Regions from separate parts of the Cupriavidus sp. genome, predicted to be linked through region 1. Evidence: riboswitches for the same ligand, from Rfam matches in the RefSeq annotation. Region 1 holds a riboswitch; the other holds the start of a gene.
The links. A riboswitch is a leader RNA that binds a small molecule or an ion and turns the genes downstream of it on or off. The one in region 1 is predicted to bind glycine.

Region 1 (6,111 bases):
GGTCAGGCCGCTCGAGCCCATCATGGCGACATACATCCACGAGATCGGCAGAATGCTGGCCGAGCCGAACGGCGCGGCCGAGATGCCGCCGATGCCGTTGTCGTCACGACGGTAGCCAACGCTGTCCTGGTTCGGCAGGAAGTCCGCCAGGTGCGCGCCTACCGCGACCGGGCCCACGCCGGGGCCTCCGCCGCCGTGCGGAATGCAGAACGTCTTGTGCAGGTTCAGGTGCGACACGTCGCCACCGAATTGGCCCGGCGCGGCCACGCCGACCATTGCGTTCATGTTTGCGCCGTCGACATAGACCTGGCCACCGTGCTGGTGCACGATCTCGCAGATCTGTTGCACGCCCTGTTCGAACACGCCATGCGTGGACGGGTACGTGATCATGATCGCGGCCAGGTTCTTGCTGTGCTGCTCGGCCTTTTTCGCCAGGTCTTGCAGGTCGACGTTGCCGTTCTCGTCGCAGGCCACCACCACCACCTTCATGCCGGCCATCTGGGCCGATGCCGGGTTGGTGCCGTGCGCCGACGACGGGATCAGGCAGATGTCGCGATGGCTTTCACCACGGCTGGCGTGATACGCGTGAATGATCAGCAGGCCTGCGTACTCGCCCTGCGAGCCGGCGTTGGGCTGCAGGCTCACCGCGGCATAGCCGGTCGCCGCGCACAGCATGGCTTCGAGCTGGTCGATCATCTCGCGGTAGCCCACGGTCTGGTCCAGCGGTGCGAACGGATGGATGTTGCTGAATTCGGGCCACGTCACCGGAATCATTTCGCTGGTGGCGTTGAGCTTCATCGTGCATGAACCCAGCGGAATCATGGTGCGGTCCAGCGCGAGGTCCTTGTCGGCCAGCGAGCGCAGATAGCGCAGCATCTCGTGCTCGGCGTGGTGCGTGTTGAACACCGGGTGCGTCAGGTAAGCACTCTGGCGTGCCAGCGCAGCCGGGAAGCCCTCGCCAACCGTGGCTTCGATCTTGTCGAACTCGGGTACCGGCTTGCCGTGCGCGAAGATTTCCCACAGCGCGATCACGTCATCGCGCGATGCGGTCTCGTCCAGCGAGATGCCGATGCGCGTGGCGCCCGCATGGCGCAGGTTGATGCCGCGCGCAGTAGCCGAGGCATGGAACGCTTCGGTGTTGAAGCCGGTTTCCAGTGTCAGCGTATCGAAGAACGTGGCATTCACTGGCGTATGGCCCAGCGTCTTCAGGCCGGCGGCCAGCGTGGCGGTCAGGCGGTGAACGCGTTGCGCGATGCGCTTCAAGCCCTGCGGGCCATGGTAGACCGCGTACATCGACGCCATTACGGCCAGCAGTACCTGAGCGGTACAGATATTCGAGGTCGCCTTCTCGCGACGGATGTGCTGTTCGCGGGTCTGCAGCGCCAGGCGATAGGCTTTGTTGCCTTGCGCGTCGATCGTTACGCCCACCAGGCGGCCCGGCATCGAACGCTTGAAGTCGTCCTTGACGGCCATGTAGCCCGCGTGCGGACCACCGAAACCCAGCGGCACGCCAAAGCGCTGCGAGTTACCCACCGCCACGTCGGCACCCCATTCACCCGGCGCCACCACCAGCGTCAGGGCCAGCAGGTCGGCGGCAGCCACCACGAGGCCACCGGCCGCATGCACGGCTTCGGCGATCGCGCGGTAGTCGGCGACATCGCCGTTCACGCCCGGGTACTGCAGCAGCACGCCGAATGCATGCGCCTGCGCGGCGTCGGCCGCAGGGCCGACCTTGACTTCGATACCGAGCGGCAGGGCGCGCGTGCGTACCACTTCCAGCGTTTGCGGCAGCACGTCGTCGGCCACGTAGAACGTGTTCGATGCGTGCTTGTTCACGCGTTGCAGCAGCGTCATGGCTTCGGCCGCGGCGGTGCCTTCATCGAGCATCGACGCATTGGCGATATCCAGGCCGGTCAGGTCAGTGACCATCTGCTGGAAGTTCAGCATGGCTTCCAGGCGACCTTGCGAGATTTCGGGCTGGTAGGGCGTGTACGCGGTGTACCAGGCCGGGTTCTCGAAGATATTGCGCAGGATGACGCCCGGCGTGAGCGTGTTGTAGTAGCCCTGGCCGATAAAGGTCTTGAGCACGCGATTCTTGCCAGCCAGGCCGCGCAGGCGGGCCAGTGCGGCTTCCTCTGTCAGCGGCGCGGTGAATTCACCAAGCGACATGCCATCGCGGCGGCGGATCGCGGCGGGCACCACGGCGTCGATCAGCGCGGCGCGGCTGTCAAAGCCGAGCACCTTGAGCATGTGTTGCTGTTCGGCGGAGTCGGGGCCGATATGGCGAGCGGCGAAGGCGTCGCGCGCCTCCAGTTCGGCCAGCGTGGGCCGTGCACCTTGGGCGGCAGCGTTCATGGGAAGCGGGGCGTTCATGGCAAGGAATCTCGTGGGGCACGCGGCGGCAGGTGGTCAGCCTGGCCGCCGCGCGCGGCATCAAACAGTCAGCGCAATCAGGCGCCGACGCTGGCCTTGTAGGCGTCGACGTTCATCAGGCCGTTCACATCGTCGCCGTTGGCCGGCTTGAGCTTGAACAGCCATGCATCGAATGCGTTGGCGTTGACCGATTCCGGCGCAGCCGAGGCGGCGTCGTTGACGGCGATCACTTCGCCGGCTACCGGCGCGTAGATGTCGGAAGCCGCCTTGACGGACTCCACCACGGCCAGCGCGTCGCCAGCGCCGACCGACTTGCCCACTTCAGGCAGTTCCAGGAATACGATGTCGCCCAGCGCGTCCTGCGCGTGGTCGGTGATGCCGATCGTCAGCGTGCCGTCGGATTCGACGCGCACCCATTCGTGCGACTCGGTGTACTTCAGGTCAGCGGGGAAATTCATGAGGTTCTCCGGGATACAGTGTGTTTCTTGTTTCAAGCACCCGCCGCAGCATGTGGGCTCGAGCGGACGGGTGAAAGGGCGACCGTTGTTGTGAAGCCGGGCGATGCCTCAGCTCACGAGTGCCTTGCCATTGCGCACAAACGGCAGTTTAACCACAGTCGCGGTCAGTTTGCGGTCGCGAATCTCGACCTGGACGTCGGTACCGGGCGTGATCTCGCGGGGCAGGCTGGCAAAAGCGATCGACAGTTGCAGCGACGGGCTGAACGTGCCGCTGGTGATCTCGCCGTCGCCGGCTGCGGTAATGACCTTCTGGTGCGCGCGCAGCACGCCACCCTTGTCGCGCAGGATCAGGCCCGCGAAAGTCTTGCGTTGTCCGTCTTGCTGCAATGCGGCCTTGCCGACGAAATCGCGCTCGCTTTGCAGGTCCACGGTCCAGGACAGGCCCGCGTCGAGCGGCGAGGTGTGAATATCCATGTCCTGGCCATACAGGTTCATGCCGGCTTCCAGGCGCAGCGTGTCGCGTGCGCCCAGGCCGGCAGGGCGTACGCCCGCGGCGGACAGCTTTTCCCAGATCCCGGCGACGTTCTCGGCGGGCACCACCAGCTCGAAACCGTCTTCACCGGTATAGCCGGTACGCGCCACCATCAGTTCGCCCATGCCGGGGTCCTGCACGACGAGCGCATTGAACGGCTTCAGCGCCTCGGCGGGCTGGGTGGACGGGAACGCCTGATAGACCTTGGCGCGCGCATTCGGGCCTTGCACGGCCACGATGGCCAGCTTGCCGGCGCCGGCCGGCGCCACATCGCCGCGGCGCGGGGTGATGGTCACGCCGCTGCCGGTGGCGGCATTGCGCGTCACGATCCATTCGAGATCGCCGACGGCCGTGCTGGCATTCACCACCAGGCGGAAATGGTCCTCGGCAAAGAAGTAGACGATCAGGTCGTCGATCACGCCGCCTTTTTCATCGAGCATGCACGAATACAGTGCCTTGCCCGGTGTTTGCAGCTTGTCCACATTGTTGGCCAGCAGGCCGCGCAGGAAAGCACGTGTGTTGGCGCCATGAAGGTCCACCACGCACATGTGCGAGACGTCGAACATGCCGGCATCGGCGCGCACGGCATTGTGTTCCTCGATCTGCGAGCCGTAGTTGACCGGCATGTCCCAGCCGCCGAAGTCGACCATACGGGCGCCGAGGGCGCGGTGGATAGCGTTGAGGGGCGTGGCCTGGAGCGTCATGGGTATCCTCGGATCGAAAACGAAAAAAGGGTCATCCGCCGCAACGCTCGGCCGCACCAATGTGCAACCAATCCGCTGCGGCGGATGACCCCTCTGTCCTCGATACCTGAGAGATTACAAAGCTTGCGCTTCGTGCGCCCCTTCGGTGGACATGCTCACCCTGCATTCAGCAGCGGCGGATGTCGCTCTCCAGAGTGCGGCATGCATTGTGTGCATGTTGCATGCCGATCCGGTCGGTCCATGGTGCCTGAGAGTTTTTGGGTAGTTCCCCTTCGGCGGCGCAATGACTGCGCGCTCTCCCGGCCGGATGCGCGAGAATGTACGGGACCGGTCTGCCTTTGTCAAACGCGGGCAGCCGGTCTCGCCCCCGGCATTGATCACCGGACCCCCGGCCGGCTAGCGGCGGTCCTTCGTCACCACGTTACCGACCACGCCACCCACGGCCGCACCGCCCAGCGTACCCAGCGCGCTACCGTCGGTCAGTACGGCGCCGCCCAGCGCACCCGCACCCGCGCCGATTGCCGTATTCCGTTGTTTCGGGGTCATGTCGGCGCAACCGGCAAAGGTCACCAGCGTCACGCCGATCAGCGCCACTTTTGAAAGCGTGCGAACTGTTTTCATGATGGGCTCCTTGAGGTCATCGATGTCATCGTTTCCGATGTGTTGAAGTTGTCTCCCGTGACGGTGGCGCAGCGCGCCTGAACCGGGCGGTCGTGATCGATAAGAGGCAAGCTCCATGCCCCGGGTGCGGTCGCTTTACGATTGTTACCGTCGTGAAACGCCTGCTGTCGGACACCGCCGGACAAGCCTGCCGCGGGCTTGAGCGCGTGTTAACATCGACGCCTTTCGCGACACGCCTGCCGCGTGCGCTTTTCGCCCTCTCGCCGGTTTCATTCCCTGCCTCATGACCCACGGACTCAACGCCGCGCAATCCGAAGCCGTCCGCTACCTGGACGGCCCCTGCCTTGTGCTGGCGGGCGCCGGCTCCGGCAAGACGCGCGTGATCACGCAGAAAATTGCCCACCTGATCGAGGACAAGGGGTTCGAGCCACGTCACATTGCGGCGGTGACCTTCACCAACAAGGCGGCCAAGGAAATGCAGGAGCGCATTGGCAAGCTCATGGAGGGCAAGACCACGCGCGAAGGGAAGCGCATTCCACTCAAGCAGCTGACCGTTTGTACGTTTCACTCGCTCGGCGTGCAAATCTTGCGCATGGAAGCCGAGCATGTCGGGTTGAAGCCGCAGTTCTCGATCATGGATTCGGACGACTGCTTCGGTCTGGTGCAGGAGCAACTGGGCACCACCGACAAGAAGCTGATCCGCAGTGTGCAGGGCACCATCTCGCTGTGGAAGAACGGCATGGTCGATCCCGAGACGGCGCTCGCGCAGGCGGCCAACGCCGATGAGCACCAGGCGGCCATGGTGTATCGCAACTACGTGGCCACGCTGCATGCCTACCAGGCGGTGGATTTCGACGACCTGATCCGCCTGCCCGCCGAACTGTTCGCGCGCGATGAAGCGGTGCGACTGAAATGGCAGAACCGGCTGCGCTATTTCCTGGTCGACGAATACCAGGACACCAACGCCTGCCAGTATCAACTGCTGAAGCTGTTGGCAGGCGGCTCGCATTTGCGCGCACCGGCGTTCACCGCGGTGGGTGACGACGACCAGGCCATCTATGGCTGGCGCGGTGCCACGCTCGACAACCTGCGTTTGCTGCAGACCGATTTCCCCGATCTCAAGGTCGTCAAGCTCGAACAGAACTACCGTTCGACGGTGCGCATCCTGGAGGCGGCCAATGCGGTGATCGCCAACAATCCAAAGCTGTTCGACAAGAAGCTGTGGTCGGAGCACGGCATGGGCGACCCGATTGCCGTGCACCCGATGAACGACGAAGAGCACGAGGCGGAGTCGGTGGTGTTCCGCTTGTCGGCGCACAAGTTTGAACGGCGCGCGCAGTTTCGCGATTACGCGATCCTCTATCGCGGCAATCACCAGGCGCGGCTCTTCGAACAGATCCTGCGCCGCGAGCGGATTCCGTAT
Region 2 (6,111 bases), on a different contig from region 1:
CGCGTACAGGCGGACCTCGATATCGACGCGCTGACCGGCATCCCGAACCGCCGCTACTTCCAGCGCGAGTCACTAGTCGCCGTGGCGCGTGCCTGCGAGCGCGGCAAGGAGATCGGCCTGCTGATCCTCGACGTCGATCTGTTCAAGCAGTACAACGACCTCTATGGGCATCCGGCCGGTGACGAATGCCTGCGGCAAGTGGCACTGGCGCTGACGCGCGCGCTGCGTGGCGCGCAGTTCTGCGCAAGGCTAGGCGGCGAGGAGTTTGCCGTGGTGCTGCCGGATTCCAGCATCGAGGAAACGCGCAATATCGCGCGTGCCATGGTGGCAGCGGTACGGGAGCTTGGCATTTCCCACCATGGCACGCCGGTGCAGCCCTTCGTCACGATCAGCGTGGGCGCGGTATGCGCGGTGCCGGAAGCGCCGCGCCTTGAGCCATTGCTGCACCGCGCGGACAGTGCGATGTACCGTGCCAAACGTGCCGGCCGCAACCGCTACGTGCTCGACGGCAGCGTGTATCTTGGGGTTTGAATAGCTGATCCGCAGTTGCTGCAAGAAAGGGCTTGCAAATTCCCAAAGCTTCTGTAGAATTCGCGGCTCGCGTCGCAGCAGTAATGCAGCGAAACGAAGCCCAGATGGCGGAATTGGTAGACGCACTAGGTTCAGGTCCTAGCGGTGGCAACACTGTGGAGGTTCGAGTCCTCTTCTGGGCACCAATTCGAAAGCCCCGCTCAACGAGCGGGGCTTTTTCATTTATAAGGCCCAGAAAGGGCAGTTCAGCGCGGTCGGTTATTGATGCGCTGGCCCTCTCCCGCGAGCGGGAGAGGGGCGGGGGAGAGGGCAGGGCGCGTCAAGCTGCCCCAGCCCTCACTCCTTGCGCACCACCACCAACCACCACGCGCCCATCCTCCTGCGCCGCCGACTGCCGCACGACATCCCCGACCATCTCCGCCGTAACGGCCGACAGCGTCCAGCCCAGATGCCCATGCCCGGTGTTGTAGAACACGTTTGCCGCATGGCCACGTCCTACGCGCGGCATCATGTTTGGCATCATGGGACGCAGCCCTGCCCAGGGCACTACGTTGCGCGTGCTCACGCCGGGGAAGCATGCGTGCACCCAGTCGATCAGCGGACGAATCCGGTCCGCGCGAATATCGCGATTGATGCCGTTGAATTCGGCCGTGCCGGCCACGCGGAAGCGGTCCACACCCAGGCGGCTGGTCACGAGCTTGGTTTCATCGTCGAGCAGGCTCACCACGGGCGCGCTGGCCTGGCTTTCGGCGTCGTTCAGGTTCACGGTGATCGAGTAGCCCTTGACGGGATAGATGTTCACGCGATCGCCCAGTTGCTGTGCGAAGGTGCGACTGGCCACGCCCGCACAGACCACCACGCCATCGAACTCGTGTGAGGCGGGCAGGCCGTCTTCCGCGGACACGACCGTGGCGCGGCGGCCCGTCGTCGATACCGAGCGCACATCCTGGTTGTAAAGCGTCTGCACTTCCAGGCGACGGATCGCAACTGCCAGGCCGTTGGTGAATTTGTGGATGTCGCCCGTCGAGTCGCTCTCGGTGAAGTAGCCACCGTAGTACTGCCCGGCCAGCGTCGGCTCGATCGCACGCATCTCGTCGGGCGTGACCGCGCGGCGTTCCAGGCCGCCCTCGGCCAGCAGTTTCGACACGCTACCCGCATGATCGAAGCCGGCCTTGTTGCGATAGATATGCAGGATGCCGCGCCGCTTCAGATCGAAGTCGATGCCTTCGGCATCGGCCCACGCGAACAGGTGCTGCCGCGCGGCAATGGCCAGCCGTGCGGTTTCGACCGTGTTGGCGCGATAGTGCGGCATCGACGCGATGAACTCGGCAAACCAGCTCAGCTTGTGCCAGCTCGGACGCGGGTTGACCAGCAGCGGCGCATCGTTGCGCAGCATCCACTTGATGCCCTTGGCCAGCGTGGACCAGTGCGTCCAGACTTCGGCATTCGATGCCGACAATTGCCCGCCGTTGGCAAACGACGTTTCCATCGCCGCATAGCGATGGCGTTCGAACAGCGTGACGGAGAACCCGCGCTTGGCGAGAGCGTAAGCGGTCGTGACGCCGGTAATCCCGCCGCCAATCACTGCAATGGATTTCATGAGAAGGTCTTCCAGGACGTCATGGGATGGCAGTCCACGGCGCACCATGCGCTTCGCGGACGCCCCCTCTGTCCTTGACCTGAGAGATTCGCGCGCAGCGCGCAAGACCTGGCTTGCGCGTGCATCGCTTGCTCCTTCGGTACCGCCGGCTGACGTACAAGCCGGGGTTCTTCAGAGTGCACTGGCGATACCGGTCCTTTTGCCTGAGAGTTTCCGGGGCGGTTGCTCCTTCGGCGCCGCGCCTGCCGGGTGACAGACACGGGCTCTCCCGATATCGCGGGACACAACGGTGACAACTATGCCACAGATCTTCAGGCTGCGGCTACCAGGAATCGTTGCGCCAGCCGCACCCATGCCGCGGCACCCAGTGGCAGCACCTGGTCGTTGAAGTCATAGCCGGGGTTGTGCACCATGCACCCGCCGAACTCGCCCTCGCCATTGCCCAGGATCAGGTAGCAGCCGGGCACCGCATTGAGCATCCACGCAAAATCCTCGCTGCCGTTCAGGCCCTTCGGTGCCTGGGTCACGACCTGGTCGTCGCCAACCAGTTCCTTGCAGACGTCCGCGGCCAGCGCAGTCGGGACTTCGGCATTGACCATCGGCGGCGTCAGTTGCCGATAGTCGATCTGCGCGGTCACGCCATGGGCTTGTGCCGTCAGGCTCACGATATCGAAAATGCGTGCCTCCACCAGCGCGCGTGTTTCAGGCCGCGCGGCGCGGATATTGAGGCCGAGCTTCACTTCCTCGGGAATCACGTTGTGCGTGGCACCGGCATGGATAAAGCCGACCGAGACCACGGCCGTATCGTCGGGCGCCACATTACGCGCCACCACGGTCTGCAAGGCCGTGATGATGGCGGCAGACGCGGCAATCGGGTCCTTCGAGCGATGCGGCATCGCGCCGTGCCCGCCTACACCCCGGATGGTGATGTCGGCCACATCGGACGACAGGCTTACCGGACCCGTCAGCACGCGGAACGAACCGGCCGGCACACCGGGCATGTTGTGCAGCGCGTAGATGGCATCGCATGGAAAGCGCTCGAACAGGCCGTCCTCGATCATTGCGCGCGCACCGCACAGGTTCTCTTCGTCGGGCTGGAAAATTACGTTCAGCGTGCCGTCGAAGCTGCGCGAATCGGCAAGAGCCTTGGCCGCCGCCAGCAGGATTGCGGTATGGCCATCATGGCCGCACGCATGCATGCGGCCGTGCGTCTTGCTGGCATAGGGCAGGCCCGTGGCCTCGACGATTGGCAGCGCGTCCATGTCGGCGCGGATTCCGAGCCGGCGCGTGCCGTTGCCGACCTTGAGTTGCCCCACCACACCGCTCTTGCCGATACCGGTATGCACTTCGTAGCCCCAGCTTTCCAGCAAGGTGGCCACGAGCTTGCTGGTGGCACCAACTTCAAAGCCAAGCTCGGGCTGCGCATGGATCTGGCGGCGGATATTGACGAAGGTTTCGGTGTCGATGGCCGGCAGCAGGTGCGGCAGCAACTGGAACGGGGTAAGCGTGGATTCGCGGGTCATGTGGGTTTCCTTGGAGGATCTTGGGAATCAGTGTTCGCGTTTCTCGGCAATGCGCAGCACGGCGACCAGCGCCAGCAGCCCGCACGCCATCATGTAGAAGGCAGGGGACATCGGGTTGCCGGTCTTGGCCAGCAGCCATGTGACGATGAACTGCGAGGAGCCGCCGAATACGGTCACCCCCACGCTGTAGATCACGGCCAGCCCCGTGGCACGCACGCCAGCCGGCAGCATTTCGAGCAGCATCAGGAACATCGGCGTGGTGCCCAGGTTGATGCTGGCAGTCAGCAGTGCGGACAGGCCCAGCACCAGCGGTACGCTCGGATAGGTGTTCATGAGCCAGAACGCGGGATAGACGGCGACCAGGCTGAACAGCAGCGAGCCGGCCACCAGCGGCTTGCGGTAGGTAAGCCGGTCTGCCAGCTTGCCGGCGATCAGCGAGACCACCAGCAGCGTGACACCGGTGACGCACCCCGACAGGTACGACAGCGAGGTCGGCATATGGAGCACGCGAATCATGTATGTGGGCATGAAGAACACCACGAGGTACATCGTTGCGGTACCCGCGGTGGTGGACAGGATGCCCAGCGCCACCTTGCCTGCATGGCGGCGGAACAGTTCGCCGACCGGGCTCGGTGCATGGGCATCGGCCTCGTGCGTTTCATCGAGCTTGGCGCGGATATAGAGTCCCACCGGTGCAATCAGCAAGCCCAGCAGGAACGGCACGCGCCAGCCCCAGCTTTCGAGTGCCTCGGTGGACAACACGGCGTAGAGCGTGGCACCGGTGGCCGCGCCGGCCAGCGCGGAAATACCCTGGCTGCCAATCTGCCAGCTGACGCGCCAGCCGCGGCCCTTCACATCGCCACCCTCCATCAGCATGGCAGTGGAGGCACCGATTTCGCCACCAAGCGAGAAGCCCTGCAACAGGCGGCCTGCCAGGATCGTGAGGGAGCCATACACACCGGCCACGGCATACGTCGGCGCCAACGCAATGCACAGCGTGCCGATTACCATCAGCCCAATGGTCAGCGACATGGCTGCCTTGCGACCGCGACGGTCTGCGTAGTTGCCGATCACCACGCCACCAAGTGGGCGCATGATGAAGCCGATGCCGAACGTGGCCACGGCCAGCAACAGCGAACCGTACGGGCTATCGGATGGAAAGAACAGCTTGCCGATCAGCAGCGAGAAGAAGCTGTACACCGTGAAATCGAACATCTCCAGCGCATTGCCGATCGAGCAGGCGGCAATCAGGCGGAACTGGCTCTGCCGTGCCGCGGGCCGCGCTGGCGTGGCGGATCCTGTGGCTGGTGCGGTGGATGATGCGGATGTTGCGAGCGGCGCGCCGGCGGGCAGGGTTGCGTCGTTCATGCGGGTACTCCACGAACTGGTTTTGGGGGAATCGTGGAGACCGTATGTGCTGGCATCCATCGCGCAAAGGGCAGGGCATGTCCTTGGCGATGCAGTATTCAGGCAAACACGCCGGCCTGAAAATCATATATTTTCATGGTGATAACGTTATGGCATCACCGTCATCATCATTGTCGGCGCACCATCGGGACTAGTACCTAGGCGGCGCATTTTCCGATGGCGTGCACGACATTCGCGCATGCGCGCACCACGGCAAGGCATCGATCAAACTGATCATAAGAAAAGGCTCACGAGCCAGGAGGAACCCGAATGAAGCTGCAACAACTGCGTGTGCTGATGGCCGTAGCCCAGCACGGCAGCATGCATGAGGCCGCACGCAGCCTGCATACCTCGCAACCGGCACTATCGAAAGCGATTGCCGAACTGGAACGGGAACTGGGCGTGACGTTGATGACGCGCTCGGTACGCGGCGTCAGCCTGACTGCATACGGTGTGGCGCTGGTGCGGCGCGCAACCGTGGTGGAACAGGAACTGCGCCATGCGCTGGAAGATATCGAATCGATTCGCGGGCATGCCGAGGCACAACTGCACATTGGCTTTACCGCCGTGGCATCGAGCGCGGCCTTGCCTGATGCAATGGCGGTGTATCGGCAGCAATATCCGAATGTGACGCTGCGTGCGATGGAGTTGCGGCCGCAGCAGATCCTGGAAGGCTTGCGCGAAGGTCGGCTCGACCTCGGGCTGATCTCGACCAACAGCGGTCCCGGTGGCGGCGGCATGGAGTGGGAGCCGCTGTTCTCGGTGGGCATGGGTCTGGCCGTGCGGCCCGGGCATCCGTTGCGGCGCGCGCGGCGATTGCGTGCGCTGCTCGACGCGGACTGGCTCACACTCGATCCGCTCGACGATCCGGGCAGCCCACTGGCCAGCCTGATGCGCCTGCACAAGCTCGACATGCCCAAGCGTATCGTGCAGAGCGCATCGAACTTGTTGGGTTTGCAACTGGCGACCAAGACGGACCTGATCAGCGTGTGGTCGAACTACGTGTTCGATGGCACCGGCCCGCTCAAGCTCGATCCGCAAGCGCTGGTG

Region 2: it holds a riboswitch for glycine, as region 1 does, so the genes downstream of both, ACO550_RS09470 (D-amino acid dehydrogenase) here and gcvT (glycine cleavage system aminomethyltransferase GcvT) in region 1, are expected to answer to the same signal.

The regions. Positions count from the first base shown of each region.
Region 1 covers NZ_DBHKYV010000012.1:117,895-124,005, reverse strand. The annotation lists gene gcvP (aminomethyl-transferring glycine dehydrogenase) at 1-2,373, opposite strand, end outside; gene gcvH (glycine cleavage system protein GcvH) at 2,451-2,831, opposite strand; gene gcvT (glycine cleavage system aminomethyltransferase GcvT) at 2,940-4,067, opposite strand; glycine riboswitch at 4,151-4,270, opposite strand; glycine riboswitch at 4,292-4,379, opposite strand; gene ACO550_RS17040 (YMGG-like glycine zipper-containing protein) at 4,464-4,688, opposite strand; gene ACO550_RS17035 (UvrD-helicase domain-containing protein) at 4,972-6,111, shown strand, end outside.
Region 2 covers NZ_DBHKYV010000004.1:209,219-215,329, forward strand. The annotation lists gene ACO550_RS09460 (GGDEF domain-containing protein) at 1-531, shown strand, start outside; tRNA gene ACO550_RS09465 (tRNA-Leu) at 630-716, shown strand; gene ACO550_RS09470 (D-amino acid dehydrogenase) at 851-2,179, opposite strand; glycine riboswitch at 2,190-2,312, opposite strand; glycine riboswitch at 2,313-2,412, opposite strand; gene ACO550_RS09475 (amidohydrolase) at 2,443-3,654, opposite strand; gene ACO550_RS09480 (MFS transporter) at 3,682-5,022, opposite strand; gene ACO550_RS09485 (LysR substrate-binding domain-containing protein) at 5,332-6,111, shown strand, end outside.